Regions from separate parts of the Peribacillus sp. SRI_006 genome, predicted to be linked through region 3. Evidence: riboswitches for the same ligand, from Rfam matches in the RefSeq annotation. Region 3 holds a riboswitch; each other region holds the start of a gene.
The links. A riboswitch is a leader RNA that binds a small molecule or an ion and turns the genes downstream of it on or off. The one in region 3 is predicted to bind S-adenosylmethionine.
Positions count from the first base shown of each region.

Region 1 (4,943 bases), on a different contig from region 3:
TGCCTCCGTTTTAAATGAAGATGTGGAAATAAGATGTACGAATGGGACCATATCATTAACTAAGCTGGATGAATTAGTGGATGAATTGATGGACCGTGATGTTTATCTCCTTTTTGACGCAGATGAATCAGGAGAAAAGCTGCGGAAGCAGTTCCGAAGGGAAATGCCGGAAGCGAACCACCTGTATATTAATAAAATGTACAAAGAAGTGGAGAGCTCACCCGAACATCATATCGCAACTGTGCTCCTATCTGCCAATATGAATGTGAAAATGAAATTTTTAAGTCAAAGGGTGAACGACTAATTGATGCAAGAATGGAAAGAAGAAGAGTGTAAGCTTGCTGTTGAAAAAGGTGAAACCTTTTGCTTATATTTATATACACCTTTATGCGGAACCTGTCAGGTGGCCTCCAAGATGCTGACGATATCCTTGGAGCTTTTCCCCGAATTGAAGGCAGGCAAAATGAATATGAACTATATCCAAGCAATTGCCGAATCATATGAAATCGAAAGTGTTCCTTGCTTATTGCTTTTCAAAGAAGGGCAGCTGCACAAAAAAATATATGCCTTTCAATCCGTTCCTTATTTGTACGGATTGCTTAAGGAAATCAGTTAGGAAACCAATCAGAACCGCGGTTGGTTTTCTTTGTTGCTGACATTTGAATGAGGGCAGGAAATAAACAAAGAATATTCTAACAATTCATTGACTGATTTAATCTAAAATGCTATATTTTGAATTAAGTAATGGCAGAATTTAATAGTTCTTATCAAGAGTGGCGGAGGGACTGGCCCGACGAAGCCCGGCAACCGGTATAAATTTTTATATACGGTGCTAATTCCAGCAGAGTGTTGGCTCTGGTAGATGAGGTGTGTTCTTGAAACCTCTTCTTATTGAAGTGGTTTTTTTGTTTATAAAAAGCCAGATTTCATATAAATCCAACTAAATCCATAGAAAAAGGTGAAATTAAATGTCAGAGAAAAAGTTGCGTTTTGAAACATTGAGTGTTCATGGCGGTCTGCAAGCTGATGAAACAGGTGTCCGTGCCGTTCCTATCTACCAAAGCAATGCATACTTGTTCAAGGACACCGACCATGCAGCAAATTTATTTGGCCTGAAGGAGAATGGCTATATATATTCACGGCTTCATAATCCCACGGTCAGCGTTTTTGAGGAAAGAATGGCCTTATTGGAAGGCGGTATCGGCGGATTGGCAACGGCAAGCGGAATGGCTGCCATCTCACTTTCAATCCTGAATATTGCTGCTGCAGGGGATGAGATTGTTTCAGCCTCTACATTATATGGCGGTACGTATAACCTTTTCGAAAACACTCTTCCTAAATATGGGATCAAAGTGAAGTTCGTTTCTCCCGATGACCCTGAGAATTTCAAAAGGGCGATTACACCAAGAACTAAAGCCATTTTTGCTGAAACGATCGGAAATCCAAGTTTGAGGGTGCTCGATATTGAAGCGGTAGCGGAAATCGCCCACGAAGCCGGCATACCTTTAATCATTGATAATACCTTCGCGACACCGTATCTTTGCAGACCCATTGATTTTGGAGCGGATATTGTCATCCATTCCGCTACAAAATGGCTTCTTGGAAATGGAACGACGCTAGGCGGTGTCATCGTGGATGGAGGTAAATTCGATTGGAACTCGCCGAACTATCCTGGCTTCACGGAGCCTGACCCAAGTTACGACGGTCTGGTATACGCCGAGGCAGTTGGCCCTGCCGCATTCATAACGAAAGCCCGGGTCCAGTTACTACGTGATTTGGGCCCTGCGCTAAGTGCCCAAAGTGCATTCCAGTTCACGCTTGGACTTGAAACGCTGCATGTAAGGATGAAAGAGCATCTATCAAACACCAAGTCTGTCATCCAATATTTAAAAAACCATCCTGCCGTGACCTGGGTTTCACATCCTGGTGATGAGGATCATCCCGATAAAGCCCTTGCGGATAAATATTTGCCAAAGGGAGCTGGATCTGTCGTCACATTTGGGATTCAAGGTAATCGCGAAGCTGGGGCAAAACTTATCAATTCGGTGGAATTATGGTCCCATGTGGCGAATGTAGGGGATGCGAAGAGCTTGATCATCCACCCAGCAAGTACGACCCATCAACAATTGAATGAGGCGGGTCTTGCGAAAGCGGGTGTAAGTGCCGATCAAGTCCGTTTATCGATTGGGATTGAAAATGTAGACGACTTAATAGAAGATTTGGAGCAGGCAATTGAAAAGGCGACGAACATCGTCTCCTTGACTTCCAAAACGCTTTAAGCAAAGTTCCTGTTCATTCTTGTACTAGAAATAATATACATTGCGCTCCTTTTTTATCTATGATAAAATTTCTCCATACTAAAGAACTTAATGATGTACAAATATTCTATATATTAGCTCTTATCAAGAGAGGTGGAGGGATGTGCCCGATGAAACCCGGCAACCGACAAGGAGATTTCCTTGGAAAGGTGCCAATTCACACAAAGTTTAATCACTTTGGAAGATGAGAGGAAGGCCTGTTTCTTCACCTGCCTTTCTGCTCATGCAGAAAGGTTTTTTCTATTTTAATTGGGAAAACTTTTACATGATAGGAGAAACAGACTAATAATGTAGAGAAATCAACTAAGTTCATAGGTTTTATTGGATAAAAGAGGTGAGGGTTAATGATTACATTGACGAAAGTCAGTAAGCTGTTCCGAACAGGAAAAGGAAACAGTGAGACGATCAAGGCTGTAAATAATGTGAATGTTGAAATAAATAAAGGCGAGATTTTCGGGATCATCGGTTACAGTGGAGCGGGGAAAAGTACTTTGATCAGAATGCTCAATGGATTGGAAACACCGACAGAGGGATCCGTTGTGGTGGCTGAAAAGGAAATTTCAAAAATTAAAGGGGCTCAGCTCCGTAAGGCCCGTCAAGAAATCAGCATGATTTTCCAGCATTTCAATCTATTATGGTCAAGGACCGTTCAGGAGAATATATCTTTCCCGTTGGAAATTGCAGGTATTTCTAAACCTGAACGCACCAAGCGTGTGAACGAATTGATCAAGTTAGTCGGACTTGAAGGCAGGGAAAAGGCCTATCCTTCGCAATTAAGCGGAGGGCAAAAGCAAAGGGTGGGAATAGCCAGGGCTCTGGCAAATGACCCTAAAGTGCTGCTGTGTGATGAAGCGACTTCTGCTTTGGATCCGCAGACTACCGACTCCATACTCGAATTGCTTGTTGACATCAATCAGCGTTTGGGATTGACGATCGTCTTGATTACGCATGAAATGCATGTAATACGTAAAATCTGCCATCGCGTCGCCGTGATGGAAAGCGGGCAGGTTGTTGAACAGGGTCCTGTCCTGGATGTCTTCAAGAATCCTAAAGAACAAATGACGAAGCGTTTCGTGCAACAGGTAACGGAACCGGAAGAAACGAAAGAAACGATGGACCATTTGCTCGAACGCTATCCAGCAGGCAAAGTGATTCAATTGACCTTTGTAGGTGATCATGCAGAAAGCCCATTGATCACCAAGCTTGTACGTAACTTCGAGTTGGATGTCAATATCGTTCAAGGTAAGATATCCCAAACAAGAAGCGGTTCATATGGAACATTGTTTATCCATCTAGATGGCAAAGAGGATGAAATGCTCCGCGCAATCGAATTCATTAAAGCACAGCAGGTAGGCGTGGAGGTGATTACTCATGCTTGAAGAATTATTGCCGAATGTTGATTGGGAAGACATCATTGAAGCTACGAAAGAAACGCTTTACATGACAAGCGTCTCTGTAGTGGCAACCTTTTTTATAGGCATAATACTAGGATTGATCCTTTTCCTGACAGGGAAGGGTAATATGTGGCAAAACCGGGCTGTTAACGGAGTCATGAGTGCTGTCGTCAATATATTCCGTTCCATTCCATTTCTTATTTTGATCGTGCTGCTCATTCCTTTCACTAAAGCGCTTGTCGGTTCCATGATCGGTGAGAACGCTGCACTGCCGGCACTTATTATCGGTGCTGCCCCATTTTATGCGCGTATGGTTGAAATCGGCCTTCGTGAAATCGATAAAGGTGTAATTGAAGCCGCTAAATCGATGGGGGCAAAAACGAGCACGATCATTTGGAAGGTCCTTCTTCCAGAGTCGATGCCTGCCCTTATTTCCGGGATTACGGTAACATCGATTGCATTGGTTGGATATACCGCAATGGCCGGGGTCATCGGCGCTGGCGGGCTTGGTAACCTAGCCTATTTGGACGGCTATCAAAGAAATCAAAATGACGTTACGCTTGTAGCGACAATCGTTATTCTAATTATCGTCTTCATAATTCAAATTATTGGAGATGTGATTACATCTAAATTGGACAAAAGATAAAGGGAGATGAATAGGATGAAAAAGTTTTTAGGATTTGCATTAATCTTAGTGTTATCTATCGCTTTGGCTGCTTGTGGAAGTGAAAAGGATAAAAGCGGCAGCGATACGGATAAAGAATCGAAGAAAATAGTTGTAGGGGCATCCAATGTTCCTCATGCAGAAATCCTTGAGAAAGCTAAACCGCTTCTTAAAGAAAAAGGAATCGATTTGGAAATTGAAACGTTCCAGGACTATGTTTTACCGAATAAGGCGTTGAATGATAAGGAATTGGATGCTAACTACTTTCAACACATTCCATATTTAGAGGGGCAAATTAAAGAAAATGGATATGACTTCGTCAATGCTGGCGGAATCCATATCGAGCCGATTGCTCTATATTCACAAAAATATAAAAGCATTGATAAACTTCCGGAAGGCGCAACAATTATTATGAGCAGCTCTGTTGCTGATCATGGACGCGCTTTATCCCTTTTGGAAAAGAATGGCCTGATCACTTTGAAAGAAGGCATCGATAAAACGACGGCTACAACGAAAGACATCGTTGAAAATAAGAAAAACCTTAAATTCGATGCCGATTATGAAGCG
Region 1 is NZ_JBYCZT010000006.1:151,361-156,303, reverse strand. Features, by position in the region: gene AC2YHV_RS10465 (toprim domain-containing protein) at 1-304, shown strand, start outside; gene AC2YHV_RS10460 (thioredoxin family protein) at 308-616, shown strand; SAM riboswitch class I at 762-869, shown strand; gene AC2YHV_RS10455 (O-acetylhomoserine aminocarboxypropyltransferase/cysteine synthase family protein) at 969-2,279, shown strand; SAM riboswitch class I at 2,397-2,509, shown strand; gene AC2YHV_RS10450 (methionine ABC transporter ATP-binding protein) at 2,663-3,697, shown strand; gene AC2YHV_RS10445 (methionine ABC transporter permease) at 3,690-4,358, shown strand; gene AC2YHV_RS10440 (MetQ/NlpA family ABC transporter substrate-binding protein) at 4,374-4,943, shown strand, end outside.
Region 1: another riboswitch for S-adenosylmethionine. It lies ahead of AC2YHV_RS10450 (methionine ABC transporter ATP-binding protein); the one in region 3 lies ahead of AC2YHV_RS20455 (YezD family protein).

Region 2 (4,943 bases), on a different contig from region 3:
CCACGACTCATAACTCATTCTCTCCTTTCCATTCATTGTTTGTCTAGTTTTCCCAAGCACGAAAAAAATATGATTTAATTTCTCTTTTTACAGTTTTTGCAAAAGGGTTGGTTTACCTGTAATTTCCAGCTGATCTTGCGCGACTTATTTCTGAAGTGTCAAGAAATTAATAATTCAATCCTTTCAAATTACTCGAATCTGAATAAAGAGCTCAAAAAAAACAGGAACCGCCAAATTCCTGTTCTTTTTGTTTATAGGTTTCCCGACTACTTACATATTTAATAACAATATTTTTGATAACAAAAAAGGCTAGGAGAACGTTACCACGGAAGGTCGCCACTTTCTTGAAATGCCCGCAATATGATGAGGAGCGGTTCTGCAACATCCTCCAATTATATTTGCCCCCGCATGGTGCCAATCTTCAGATTTCACATCGAGCCTATTACATGATTCTGGACCATGCCATGTTTTAGTTTCTGGATTATATGATTCACCGGAATTCGGATAAACGATAATTGGTTTATTCGTGTTTGCACGCAACACCTGTATGGCTTCCGTGATAACTGATACAGGCGCACAGTTGATGCCAATTGCGGCAATTTGCTCACTGTCCCCAAACAATCTGGCACACTCCTCCAGCAATGTGCCGTCACTTATCGCTTTTTCATTTTTCAAAGAAAAGGACAGCCAAGCATAAACTTCTGGATAATCTTTCAATAATGAATGTAATACTTTTGCTTCTTGCAGGGAAGGAATCGTTTCAAATGCTAAAATGTCAGCTCCTGCTTCAATCAAAGCTGATATTCGTGAGCGATGAAATGCCGCCAAAGTTTCATCTGAAACACCATAATTCCCAACATACTCTGAACCATCTGCAAGATAAGCCCCATAAGGTCCAACTGATGCAGCAACCAATGGCTTAGGTCTAATCGTTTGATATTCTTCCTTCCAAAAGTCATCTCTTGCTTTTCTTGCTAGTAAAACCGTTTTCCTGATTAGATCTAATGCCTCTTTTTCTTGTATTCCGCGGAGGGCGAAACCTTCAACCGTTGCTTGATAGCTTGCCGTTATCGCACAGTCAGCACCAGCTCGAAAGTAGTCAGAGTGCACCTGGTAAATCACTTCTGGATCTTCAAGTAATACACGTGCAGACCACAGGGGATCGTCCAAATCACACCCATGACTTTCAAGCTCTGTAGCTAAAGCTCCGTCCAAAATCATAACTGAATGACCTTGTAAAATTGCTTCAATTGGGTTAATTTTATTTTTCATGGTCTACTCCTCTTTTCTTTATGGTTTGTGTCAGATAATAACTTCCATAGCAAAACAAAATAAACGGAATGCCACAATATAGTGCTATTCTTTGTGTAGGATCAAATGCAATTCCTATGCAAGAAGCAAGACATAGCATAAATGAAACGATTGGTACGAATGGATATAATGGTGTATGATAAGCCAAATCATTAACTGAGTTTCCTTCGTTTATATATCGTCTGCGAAATAGAAACTGTGACGCGCTAATACTCATCCAAACTATAACCACGGCTAGTCCAGAAATGGATACAAGCACTATATATACAGTATCCGGCGCAATAATACTCGAGAAAAGTGCTAAAACACCGCCCAGCATACTGAAAAGGACTGCATTCAAGGGAACACCCCGTTTTGTCAATTTTGCAAATATTGGTGAAATAGTTTTCTTATCTGCAAGTGACCAAAGCATCCTGGATGAGGCATATAGTCCTGAGTTCGCAGCGGACAAAATGGCAGTTAATATAACAAAGTTCATAATATCCGCTGCATATGGCACTCCAATTCGTTCTAGAACGGCAACAAAGGGGCTCTCTAATACGCTTGCATCCGAAACAGGCAATAATGCGGATAAAACAACGATGGTACCTACAAAAAAGATAATCAATCTCCATAATGTCATACGGATTGCCTTTGGAATCGTTTTTTCCGGATTCACAGTTTCTCCAGCTGCAACTCCGATCAATTCAGTTCCAGAAAATGCAAAATTCACCGCGAGCATCGTCATTAGAATGGCAAAAGCACCATTTGGAAATAAACCTGCACTTGTAACATTGGAAAATAACGGAGCTGATTGTGCGTTAATCATTGGAATGAAACCTATCATTGCCGCAGCTCCCAGAATAATGAATATTACAATAGCAAATACCTTTATAGACGCAAACCAGAATTCGGATTCAGCAAAAAACTTAACGGTCCACGCATTTAATGCCAAAACCAAAATGGCAAATAGAGCACTCCATATCCAGACACTGATCGATGGAAACCATCGCTGCATCAACAATCCTGCAGCCGTGAATTCCGAACCTAGTGCAACAGTCCAGGTTAGCCAATACAACCAGGCTACTGTATACCCTGTCCCTGGTCCGATGTATTTGGCTGCGTAACTATGAAACGCACCTGTCTCGGGCATATGCACTGATAGTTCACCTAGACATAGCATGACTAGATAAACCACCAATGCACCAATCAGATACGAAAGGATGGTTCCGAACGGACCAGCCTGTTGAATCGTATAACCCGAACTTAAGAATAAACCAGTTCCAATCACCCCGCCAAGCGATAGCATTATTATATGCCGTGCTTGCATTTGCCTTTGAAAATCATGCTTCCTTTTGTTATCCATTCTTACTCTCCTTAATCTTGCATCCAGAAAAAACGAAAACGCACTCTAAAAAAGAGTGCGTTACTGACAAATAAACACGTACGGTCTTATCTATCAAGGTTTCACCCCCTGGAATTAGCACAGTGTCTTTGTAGACCTGTTGCTGAGGTTTCATAGGGCCAGTCCCTCCACCTCTCTGGATAAGAAATTATTTTTTTATAACTGTATCAATCTATGAAAAATTTGTCAAGTTTTGTTTCGGAATGTAAAGACTTCCTTTTAAATGCTAACGATCATGGCGTCTGCGGCATTAATATTAAAAGGTTGCTTATTTTTGGAACAGGCGCTAAGCGTATTATAATGGCAAATAAAACTAACCGGGGTCATTTTGGTCTTAAAAATGGCAACATCTTAAAAGATGTCGCCATTTTTTTCTTTTTCCTTAAGGACGTTCTATTTCAAATAATTCCCCTAGTTTTGTATAAGTATGACCTGCTAATCTTGCTACAGGTTTTAGCCCATTCGGGTCAATACGGCCATTATGGTAAATATCTTGCTCTATATGATAGCAGACTATTTTCCCTATCAGTAAATCACAACCAGGTTCATTCTTGGAACCTGCCAATGGAATCGATTGCTCTAATGTACATTCAAAACGCACCTTCGCTTCTTCCAATCCTGGTACGGATACCCTATCACTAACAGCCAGCCTGAAATTAGTAAGACCCAATTCACTTTCTTCAGATGGGAGTTCCTTGGCCGTTCGATTTGCATCAGCAACATTATTTTCGTCAGTGATATGAACAACGAACTCACCTGTTTGAATTGCATTTCGGGCTGTATCCTTTGAAACTCCTTCTTTCCGTTGAACAGAAATGGAAATCATCGGAGGATTTGAACTGACTATGTTAAAAAAGCTGAACGGCGCTATATTGATTGTACCGGTTTCGGATTGTGTCGTAACCAGCGCTATAGGTCTCGGTATAATGCTTCCAGTCAAAAACTTATAATTATCCCGTTCAGTCAGACTTTCAGGGTTAACAGAAATCATCTTCATTCCCCCTCATTCTTATAAAAAGTTCTTTTGAAACCATGAACCTGCTGCATCAACCTCTGAACGTGTCAACTGATGACCGTAATTTTCCCACTGAACTTCAACTGTAGCGCCAGCTTGCTGTAAAAGTTGATTAAGTTCATCAGTTTCTTCTGCCGGGCAAATCGGATCGTTTTTACCTGCAGCTATAAATACAGGTATATCTGAAAGGGACGGCAAAGCAATCCCTCGTCTTGGAACCATTGGATGATGAAGAATCGCTCCTTGTAAGGCCCCCTCGTAATGGAACAGCAAACTTGCCGCTATATTTGCACCATTGGAATAACCTAATGCCACCACTCTGTCACGGTCGAAGTCATATTTTCCGGACGCTGATTCCAAGAAGTCATAAAGCTCCTTCGTTCGGAAAATCAAATCCTCTTCATCAAAAACCCCTTCAGCTAACCGTCGGAAAAAACGGGGCATTCCATTTTCAAGTACATTTCCCCGTACGCTCAGTACGGACGAACCCGGTGAAACCATTTCGGATAATGGCAAGAGATCTGTTTCCGTTCCTCCAGTGCCATGTAACAGCAGTAGTAACGGAGCTTCTGGATTACTTCCTTTTTGAAAAATATGTTTCATCATTTATCCTCCTCTAGTAGTCTCGGCACTGCCGGCAGTAACGTTTTTTCCATAACTTCCCGCTTTTCTTCCAACCATGGCGGCAGCATTAATTTACTGCCCATCGTTTCCTTCGTTTCATCATGAGCAAAGCCAGGTGGATCTGTGGCAACTTCAAAGAGTATGCCTCCATCTTCCCTGAAATAAATCGCATCGAAGTATTGTCGGTCTGTAAAGGGTGTCACACCATAGCCATGGTTACCGATATGCTCCCTCCATTCTTTATGATCTTCATTATCGCTCGCACGCCATGCAATGTGATGGACAGTTCCCACTCCGATTTTACCGTTTGGTAAAACCGTTTTTTTAACATCGATCAAATTGCCGATATCCGATGTGGATTTGAAGCGGATGAAATCGCCCTCTTCCCCAACCTTTTGAAGGCCCATCACTTCCTCTAATAGTTCCATCGTTTTGATCGGTTTTGACGTCAATAATACAGCTCCGCCGAAACCCTTGACCGCCTTATCAGCTGGTACACCGCCGAATGACCACTCGCTATTTTTACCTTCTTTACGCTCAACCAGTTCAAGTTGCAAACCATGTGGGTCTTGGAACTCAAGATATTCCTCACCGAAACGTGAAACCTTT
Region 2 is NZ_JBYCZT010000009.1:35,030-39,972, forward strand. Features, by position in the region: gene AC2YHV_RS14200 (hypothetical protein) at 1-11, opposite strand, end outside; gene mmuM (homocysteine S-methyltransferase) at 310-1,272, opposite strand; gene mmuP (S-methylmethionine permease) at 1,262-2,656, opposite strand; SAM riboswitch class I at 2,740-2,842, opposite strand; gene AC2YHV_RS14215 (flavin reductase family protein) at 3,078-3,686, opposite strand; gene AC2YHV_RS14220 (alpha/beta hydrolase) at 3,705-4,313, opposite strand; gene AC2YHV_RS14225 (ring-cleaving dioxygenase) at 4,313-4,943, opposite strand, start outside.
Region 2: another riboswitch for S-adenosylmethionine. It lies ahead of mmuP (S-methylmethionine permease); the one in region 3 lies ahead of AC2YHV_RS20455 (YezD family protein).

Region 3 (4,943 bases):
TTCGAGGCTGACCTATCCATCAAAGGAATGGAAGCCCCATATAAGGCAGTATTCATCCGGGCGCCATTTGCTGATGAAGTTGGAGAAGGTGTAGAAGTATTGGCTGTTTATGAAGAGAATGTAGTGGCTGCGAGACAAGACCATGTCCTCGTAAGTGCATTTCATCCAGAATTGACAGGTGATGATCGCTTCCTTCAACTTTTCATTGAAATGGTGAAGACATCCGTAAGTAAGGCCGAATTGAAAACCTGCTAAACAAATGAAGCTGTCCTATTAATAGGACAGCTTTACTTTTGAAAGCTCAAAACTCTATAAAAATACATATTGCTTGAATTTACTATTCTTTACTTTTATAATAAAAAGTAAGTGTTTACTTACTTATTTGGAAGGGGAATGTATATGACAGCAAGAGTTGCAGTTATCACAGGGGGAGCAAGCGGTTTATGCCGAGCCACATGCCTGAAATTTGCAGCAAAAGGGGACAAGGTTTGTTGCGGATTTTAATGAAGAAATGGGTCGGGAAACCGTTGATCAGATAACAGCTAATGGTGGAGTGGCGATTTATGTTAAAACGGATGTTTCTAAGTAGGAAGATGTTGAATCGTTAATCAATAAAGCAGTGGAAACATACGGAAGGCTCGATATCATGTTTAATAATGCCGGCATTGGTGCGGACGGTATGATCCTAGACCAAGATATGGAAGGTTACTACAAAACGATTGGGGTGAACCAGTACGGAGTGGCCATTGGAATCATGGCAGCAGGACGGAAAATGAAGGAACTGGGTAACAAGGGAGTCATTATAAATACCGCTTCCGTGTTTGGCTACTTAGCTTCCCATGGGACTTTTGCCTATCAGGCGACTAAAGGCGCTGTAAGAATGATGACACAGACAGCAGCTTTGGAATTGGGTGCTCATGGCATACGTGTTGTGGGCATTGCGCCGGGCGGGGTCGGCACTCCTATCATACAAGGTTATCCGCTTCCTCTAACGATAATAGATAGACGGCATTTGCAATGGCTTCTGGCTTAATCAATTCACCGCGCATTTGACTTGCATTCAATTTATCGATGATTCCCATGTCTTTATGCGATCAATGGAAGTGTAGTCATGGTCGATGATGGCTATGCATCTTTTAAGTGATTTTCATAAATAGAAAACATCGTCCCAACCAGATGATGTTTTCTATTTATGATATATGGGAATATTGAATTCTAATAGATCAAAGGTAATATTGACCGATTGATACCAGCGATATATCATGGGAAATAGATGGGTGAAACCGGTCTTATCTTTATAAAAGAAGGTTGATATTTTTGAAAAAAGGGCAGCAAACCAAAGAACGAATCATAAATGTAGCCCGGACTCTTTTTGCCACTAAAGGTTTTGACATGACAAGAACGAATGAAATTGCCTCTGCATGCAATGTTTCCGAAGCTACTATTTACAAATACTTTGACAGCAAAAAAGATTTGCTTTTGGCTACAATTACCCCTAATGAAAAAGAGGAATCTGAAGATGGGACTAGCCATCTATCCACGGATGATCTAGTGGAGAATCATGTTACTACCATGATAAAAAAAATTCTTGAAAATAAAGAACAGTTTTCGATATTATTTAGGGAAACACAATTCGATCAAGATATTTCAAAGCAATATGTAGATCAGATTTTCAAGCCAAATGCCAGGCATATTGAAATACAGAAGAGAATAGATAGCGGAGAGATACAATATATCTCTGATATTATTTTATTTAATGTAGGAATCATTTCTTTCACATTGGCTTTATCTACACATTATGAGATCCATCAACAAAAAAAGGAGCCATATTTTACTTCTGAACGAATTAAGAGCATTGCTCAACTTTTGGTATATGGTATTCATGGGAAACAAAATCATACATAATGAAACGGTCATATTTAAGGGCATGAGCATCAAGCCGTAAATATGACCGTTTCTTTTTTCATTAAGAGTAGAAGTCCAGAGTGTAAGATTTGACTTATATTTTTCAGACAATTACGATAAATGTATACTTCACGAAATGCTTTAAGAAAATTATATCTGGAAATCTTGTAACATTGGAGGGTATCAAATGAGCGATATCGTAATTTTATCAGGAAGTCCGGCTATTCCATCAAGAACGGACATTTCACTAAAACATATTCAATCATTAGTCGAAAATGCAGGATTTACTACAGCTTATTTCTCGATTACGGATTTCTCAGCAGATGATTTATTCCAAGGGAAATATAATAGCGAGGATATCTCAAAGCTTTCAGAGCGAATTCAAGCAGCCAGAGGAGTCATTATAGGTTCACCGGTTTATAAGGCTTCTTATACAGGTGTATTGAAAGCATTGATTGATTTGCTGCCAGAAGGTGCTCTTAAGGGTAAGCCGGTGTTGCCAATCATGATTGGTGGAAGTAACAGGCATCTATTGGCGATTGACTATGCGCTTAAACCATTAATTTCAATATTAAAAGGCGAGCCGCTGCAGGGGATTTATTTTGTTGATAAGGAAATAGATAAACAGAATCCAGAAAATCCGATCAATGATTTGCATTTAATTGATCGCGTCCAGAGTCAGGTTCAAGAATTTGTAGAAGCGATACAGTTAAGAAATTAATGACTTCAATAAATTAATTCCTTCTATAAAAAGACTGGAACCTTAGAAATTTTTTTAGAATAACACGCGTCAATAATAGGCCTATTAATGAAAATAGACTCATTTTTTTGGAGATTTTATCTAAAAAGACGAGTCTATTTTCGTATTTATATGAACATAAAATCATAAATTGAATAGTGTGTATAAAAATAACAGTTCATCCATAATATTAAACCAAGTTATTTTATAAGAAAACTCCATTGACAAGGATTAAATATATGTTAATATTTAAAATAATAAAACTTATCCAGAGCGACGGAGGGAATTGGCCCTTTGAAGTCCGGCAACCTGCATGATGGATGCAAGGTGCTAACTCCAACAAAATGTTGATCATTTTGGAAGATAAGGTAAAGATATTTACCTTGCGATCTTTCCATCATGGAAAGATTTTTGTTTTTTGTGAAAATTTTAGGCAGACCATAACAATGTAAGGTTGTATGGAATTATATAAATCTAAAAAATTTAAAATAAAATATTCGCGGGTTTTCTTAAAGGAGGAACTGGTTTGAATAAAGAGAATCAGCTTGAAGAAATTTTTGAACGACTTCAAGAAATGCTTAATTCAATGAAATATGGATCCATTACACTTATTGTCCAGGATGGTAAAATCATTCAAATGGAGAGAAATGAAAAACTAAGAATTAAATAAGGTATCTGCTGACTAGAAAAACTAGAGGCGGGTTTAACTGATATAAAGAGAGTATTGGTTAGATTCGTCTCTTTTTCCTAGATTCAAATAACCCGGGGAAGATTACAACGGGAATTGATCAACAGTTACTCTAACCTGATACAGCAAGTTTTTAGAGGGGGCTACAAAGTTGGCTGCATTAATAAACTATGAAAATTTCAATACAGGGGACTTCCCTGTATTTCCTCAAGACACTGAGACAAAAGGTGCTTTGGAAGTACTGCAATGGGCGAATGACCATTATGGAGACAAACTGATTTATGCTTGCAGTTTTGGTATTGAAGGCATCGTGCTTACGGATTTATTGGCGAAGGTCAATCCTTCGGCAAAAATAGTTTTCCTAGATACAGATGTTCATTTTGAGGAAACTTACCAATTGATCGAGGAAGTGAAGAAGCGATATCCGAAGCTTTTGATCGAAATGAAGAAACCTGACTTGACGCTTGAGGAACAAGCGGCGGAATATGGCGATGAATTATGGCTTAGTGATTCCAATAAGTGCTGTAACATCCGTAAAATTGTTCCGCTTACAGATGTGCTTTCATCGGCAACAGCCTGGCTTTCGGGACTGCGGAGGGAGCAATCCGAAACAAGAGCTAAGACCGAGTATATCAATAAGGATAATAAGTTCAAATCAGTTAAAATATGCCCGCTCATACATTGGACATGGAAAGATGTTTGGCGCTATGCCCACAAAAATGGACTTCCATATAATGTCCTGCATGATAATGGATATCCGAGTATTGGATGTAAAACGTGTACTGCACCTGCCTTCAATGCAGATGATTTACGCTCAGGCCGTTGGCAAGGGGCTCAAAAAACGGAATGCGGATTGCATTTATCTTAAATAAATAGAAATTATAGGCATAAATAAATAGAAACCATAGGGGGAAATTAGCATGACAATCAGTTTACCGCACGGAGGAACATTAATCGATCTTTGGGAACCAAAATATGATTTTAGTAAAATAACGAAGTCAATCGAAATCGATGAAATTGCTTTAAGCGATCTTGAATTGATAGGGACGGGTGCCTACAGCCCGATTAAAGGATTCTTTACAAAAAGTGACTATGAGACAGTGGTAAAGGATATGAGGCTAAGCAGCGGACATGTATGGAGCATCCCGATTACGCTGCCTTTGACCGAAGAAACTGCAGGAAGCCTTACTATAGGTGAAGAAGTAACATTAACCCATGATGGTGAAACATACGGGGTTCTCTCCGTTTCTGATATTTACACTCCAGATAAGCAATTGGAAGCGACATTGGTATATCAAACAGCTGATGAGAAGCATCCTGGAGTAAAAAACTTATATAACCGCGGGGATGTATATGTCGGCGGGGAAATAAAGTTGATCAAGAGAATAGAGCGTCCGCTATTTCAAGCTCATTATTTGGACCCAGTCGAGACAAGGAAGGCTTTCGCTGAAAAAGGATGGGAAACGGTTGTCGGTTTCCAAACGAGGAACCCTGTTCACCGTGCACATGAATATATTCAAAAGACAGCATTGGAGATCGTCGACGGTTTATTCTTAAATCCTCTCGTCGGTGCCACTAAATCAGATGACATTCCGGCAGATGTAAGAATGG
Region 3 is NZ_JBYCZT010000014.1:129,697-134,639, forward strand. Features, by position in the region: gene pdxT (pyridoxal 5'-phosphate synthase glutaminase subunit PdxT) at 1-255, shown strand, start outside; partial or broken gene AC2YHV_RS20440 (SDR family NAD(P)-dependent oxidoreductase) at 400-1,033, shown strand; gene AC2YHV_RS20445 (TetR/AcrR family transcriptional regulator) at 1,318-1,905, shown strand; gene ssuE (NADPH-dependent FMN reductase) at 2,093-2,626, shown strand; SAM riboswitch class I at 2,906-3,014, shown strand; gene AC2YHV_RS20455 (YezD family protein) at 3,171-3,314, shown strand; gene AC2YHV_RS20460 (phosphoadenylyl-sulfate reductase) at 3,484-4,200, shown strand; gene sat (sulfate adenylyltransferase) at 4,253-4,943, shown strand, end outside.

Region 4 (4,943 bases), on a different contig from region 3:
TCGGGAAGTGACGTTTCTTACCGACAAACTGAAAGGACCAAGCAAGAGCTTGGTCCTTTTGTGTACAATTTATTAAGCTGTCGGGCCGCCAAGTTCTTCGATTTCACTTGGAACGCTTTTGAATTTCTTGAAGTTTGCACGGAATTGTGTGGCAAGGTCTGTTGCTGCTTCTTTATAAGCGGCAGGATCTGCCCAAGTCTTGATTGGTTGAAGCACTTCATCAGGAACACCAGGAACATGAAGCGGGATATCCAAACCGAAGATATCATCTTTGATCGTTTCGATGTTCGCTAATTCACCTTCAAGCGCCGCTTGTACCATTGCACGGGTGTAAGCAAGTTTCATACGGCTTCCAGTTCCGTATGCTCCGCCAGTCCATCCTGTGTTGACAAGGTATACCTTTGCATTGTGCTCGTCAATTTTATCACCAAGCATCTCAGCATAGCGTGTAGCTGGAAGCGGTAAGAATGGTGAACCGAAGCAAGTGGAGAATGTAGCTTCCGGTGAAGTTACGCCTCTTTCAGTACCAGCCAATTTACTAGTGTATCCGCTTAGGAAGTGGAACATTGCCTGTTCTTTGGAAAGCTTGCTGATTGGAGGCAGAACTCCTGAAGCATCAGCCGTTAAGAAAATGATTGTATTTGGATGTCCTGCAATACTTGGGTTCACGATGTTATCGATTGCTTGCATTTGGTAAGCAGCACGAGTGTTTTCAGTCAATGAACTGTCATCATAGTTTGCTTCACGCGTATCCGGATCAACAACAACATTTTCCAATACAGCACCAAAACGGATTGCATCGAAAATTTGCGGTTCTTTTTCACGTGAAAGGTTGATCGTTTTTGCATAGCAGCCGCCTTCGATGTTGAATACGCCGTTAGAAGACCAGCCGTGCTCGTCATCGCCAATCAATTTACGGCTAGTGTCTGCTGATAAAGTTGTTTTGCCCGTACCGGACAGTCCGAAGAATAAAGCGACGTCCCCTTCACGTCCTACGTTGGCAGAGCAATGCATTGGAAGGATTCCAGCCTCTGGAAGTAAGTAGTTCATGATCGAGAAGATCGATTTTTTCATTTCTCCTGCATATTCCGTTCCGCCGATCAGGATCGTACGGCGTTCAAAAGAAACGATGATGAACGTTTCGGATGTAGTTCCGTCCACTTCTGGGTCCGCTTTGAAGTTAGGTGCAGAAACGATCGTGAATTCAGCTTCGTGACCTCTCAGTTCCTCTTCGTTTGGACGGATGAACAAAGTATGGGCGAAAAGGTTATGCCAAGCATATTCATTAACAACACGGATGGGAAGACGTGATGATTCGTCTGCACCAGCGAAACCTTTAAAAACAAAAATCTCTTCTTTTGCTTTTAGGTAGTCAACTACTTTATTATATAGTTTATTGAACACATCTTCGGAAATCGGCCGGTTCACTGGGCCCCAATCGATTTTATCTTTAACTGATGCTTCTTCCACGATATATTTATCTTTAGGTGAACGACCGGTATATTTGCCAGTTTCAGCTTTTACCGCGCCGGTTGATGTTAAAACGCCTTCATTTCTGCTTAGTACTTTTTCGACCAATTGAGGAACTGATAGTTGAGTTTGCACATTGTTTCCTGTTAATAATTGGTGTAACTCATTAGAAACATCTACAGAATTCATATATGAGGTACCTTCCTTTGTTTGAGTTTTTAGATTATAATTAGTATAACACATTCATTTAATTAGTCTATACTATTTCTTTTAATTTGTGATTATTTTCAGCTGGCCGCATTAATCATTTTAATCCGGCAGGAACCGAGTCAGGATGGTCGCATATACTTTCATTAGGAAAAATTTATTTAAATAGGAAGTAAGTAAACAATACTATGTCTAAAGGGTAAGTCAGGATGTCGTCCTTTTCGATATTCAATACTTTATTATTAATGGCAATTTACAACATTTCTATTCGTATATTGCGTTGTAAACCCCTCTAGGACGTTATATCAACATGTTTTTTCAAATGAACGCCGTTCTGGGTGTAAATGTTCTTTTTAGAAAAGCATTGACAAATTCCAGCCAGATACGATAATATCTTAAATTGTACGGATTCTCTTATCCCGAGTTGGTGGAGGGACAGGCCCTTTGAAACCCAGCAACCTGCCATATTGAACTTGACTCCAAGATCGATCGCCGAAAATAAAGCGAAGGTCTTCAAGGAATAGTGGTGATGGTGCTAACCTGAGCAAGGTAAAAAACCCTTGAACGATAAGAGTGAAAGGATAGAAGACAGAATTTTAAACCTTTCCTCATTTGCCAGGGAAGGTTTTTGTGTTTTTTATAAGTAATTCTGTGTCTATAGTTGAAACTAATGAGGGAAACGAGTTCCGTAAAAATCAGGCTTATGCCTACAACATACTAACTTCCAAGGAGGAAATATGATGTCAAAGAAACGTCTATTTACTTCTGAATCTGTTACAGAGGGCCATCCGGACAAAATTTGTGATCAGATTTCAGATTCCATTTTAGATGCTATCCTAGCTAAGGATGCAAATGCACGTGTTGCGTGTGAAACTAGTGTAACTACAGGTCTTGTACTTGTTGCTGGTGAAATTACAACGTCCGCTTACGTGGATATCCCGCGTATCGTTCGTGATACGGTTAAAGGAATTGGCTACACACGTGCGAAATACGGTTTCGATGCTGAAACTTGTGCTGTTTTGAGTTCCATTGATGAGCAGTCTGCCGATATCGCAGCTGGTGTCGATAAAGCATTGGAAGCTCGTGAAGGAAACATGTCAGATGAAGAAATCGATGCAATCGGTGCAGGGGACCAAGGTCTTATGTTCGGATTCGCTTGTAATGAAACAGAAGAGCTTATGCCGCTTCCGATTTCATTGGCGCATAAACTTTCATTCCGCTTGACCCAAGTTCGTAAAGATGAAACTCTTGCTTACCTACGCCCTGATGGTAAAACACAGGTAACCGTGGAATATGATGAGAATAACCGTCCTGTACGTGTAGATACAATCGTCATCTCTACACAGCATGATGCAGAAATTACGCTTGAACAAATTCAAGCCGATCTAAAAGAACATGTGATCAAAGCTGTCGTTCCAGCCGAGTTGATCGATGCAGATACTAAGTACTTCATCAACCCGACTGGCCGTTTCGTAATCGGCGGACCTCAAGGGGATGCTGGTCTTACTGGACGTAAAATCATCGTTGATACTTACGGCGGATACGCTCGTCACGGCGGCGGTGCATTCTCTGGTAAGGATGCTACTAAAGTTGACCGTTCTGCTGCATACGCTGCACGTTACGTTGCGAAAAACATCGTGGCAGCCGGCCTTGCCGACAAAGCGGAAGTTCAATTGGCATACGCAATTGGTGTGGCAGAGCCTGTATCGATCTCCATTGATACGTTCGGAACTGGTACAGTTAGCGAAGAAGTCCTTGTTGACCTAGTTCGCGCAAACTTCGACCTTCGTCCAGCTGGTATCATCAAAATGCTTGACCTTCGTCGCCCAATTTACAAACAAACAGCTGCATACGGACACTTCGGCCGTACAGATGTCGATCTTCCATGGGAACGCACGGACAAAGCAGAAACATTAAAAGCACAAGCGTAATTCATATAAAAAAAGGTGTCCCGTTTATTTGCGGGGCACCTTTTTTATGGATTAACTTAGCCGTCTGCGGGAATAATTCAAGAAATCCCAAAGAAATTAAACTTTAAGGGCCATACTCGTGAGTTAGAGCGATTTACTCGTGAGTTTGGAGCAATACTCATGAGCTAGAGCGATTTACTCGTGAATTTGGAGCAAATACTCGTAAGTTTGAGCGATTTACTCGTGAATTTGAAGCAAATACTCGTGAGTTTCAGCGGTTTACTCGTGAGTTGCGTTCAAATACTCGTAATTTTCAGTCAAGTGCTCGTGCATTACTTTATCCGTTCCGCCGTTTTATAGTATTGGCCTTTTTCGGCGTATTCGCGTACGATGCGTTCCATATCCTGACGATCTTCTTCGTTGATTTCGCGGATGACTTTAGCTGGACGTCCGAATGCCAACATGTTCGGTGGAATGACTTTGCCTTGGGGAACGAGACTGCCGGCACCGATGAAAGCCCCTTCGCCGATTTCGGCTTCATCAAGTACGATCGATCCCATGCCGATTAAAGCTCCTTTGCGGATTTTACAGCTATGTAATATGACCTGATGTCCAATGGTTACTTCATCCTCGATGATCAATGGATTATTTGGGCTTTGGTGCAGGATGCTGTTATCCTGTATACTTACTTTTTTTCCGATGATGGTTGGGGATACATCACCGCGAATGACGGAATTGAACCAGATTGATGTTTCGTCGCCAATTTTGACATCACCTGTGACGACAGCATTTTCAGCAATATAAGCGCTTTCAGCAATTTCAGGTTCTTTGCCTTTATACGGATAAATAATCATTTTCAATCATTTCCTTTCCGAAGTGAATGTTTTTATGTATTATTTTAATATACCGTATGCAAATACACTTGGCTATTTATAATAGCAATGTACAACTTGTTAGATTTCTTTTTTGTCGAAAATCACGAATATGGTTATAATTTATATATATTATTTCAACTATCATGGATCGTACACAACAAGTGAAAAGTGAAAGGGGGATTTCGAATGTGGAAATGGGAGACAGAAGGAGACGCAAAGGGCGTCATTGTCATCATTCATGGGGCAATGGAACATCACGGGCGTTATAAGTGGATAACACAAATGTGGCTTTCAGCTGGATACCATGTCGTCATGGGCGACCTTCCTGGGCAGGGTATGACTACTCGCGCCTACCGGGGACATATCGATTCCTTTGATGAGTATTTGGACGAAGTGAAAAGCTGGATAGAAGAGGCTTATGAATATTCGTTGCCGGTCTTTTTACTTGGACACAGCATGGGCGGTTTGATTTCGATACGCC
Region 4 is NZ_JBYCZT010000010.1:32,630-37,572, forward strand. Features, by position in the region: gene pckA (phosphoenolpyruvate carboxykinase (ATP)) at 73-1,659, opposite strand; SAM riboswitch class I at 2,089-2,251, shown strand; gene metK (methionine adenosyltransferase) at 2,415-3,608, shown strand; gene AC2YHV_RS15605 (gamma carbonic anhydrase) at 3,920-4,438, opposite strand; gene AC2YHV_RS15610 (lysophospholipase) at 4,649-4,943, shown strand, end outside.
Region 4: another riboswitch for S-adenosylmethionine. It lies ahead of metK (methionine adenosyltransferase); the one in region 3 lies ahead of AC2YHV_RS20455 (YezD family protein).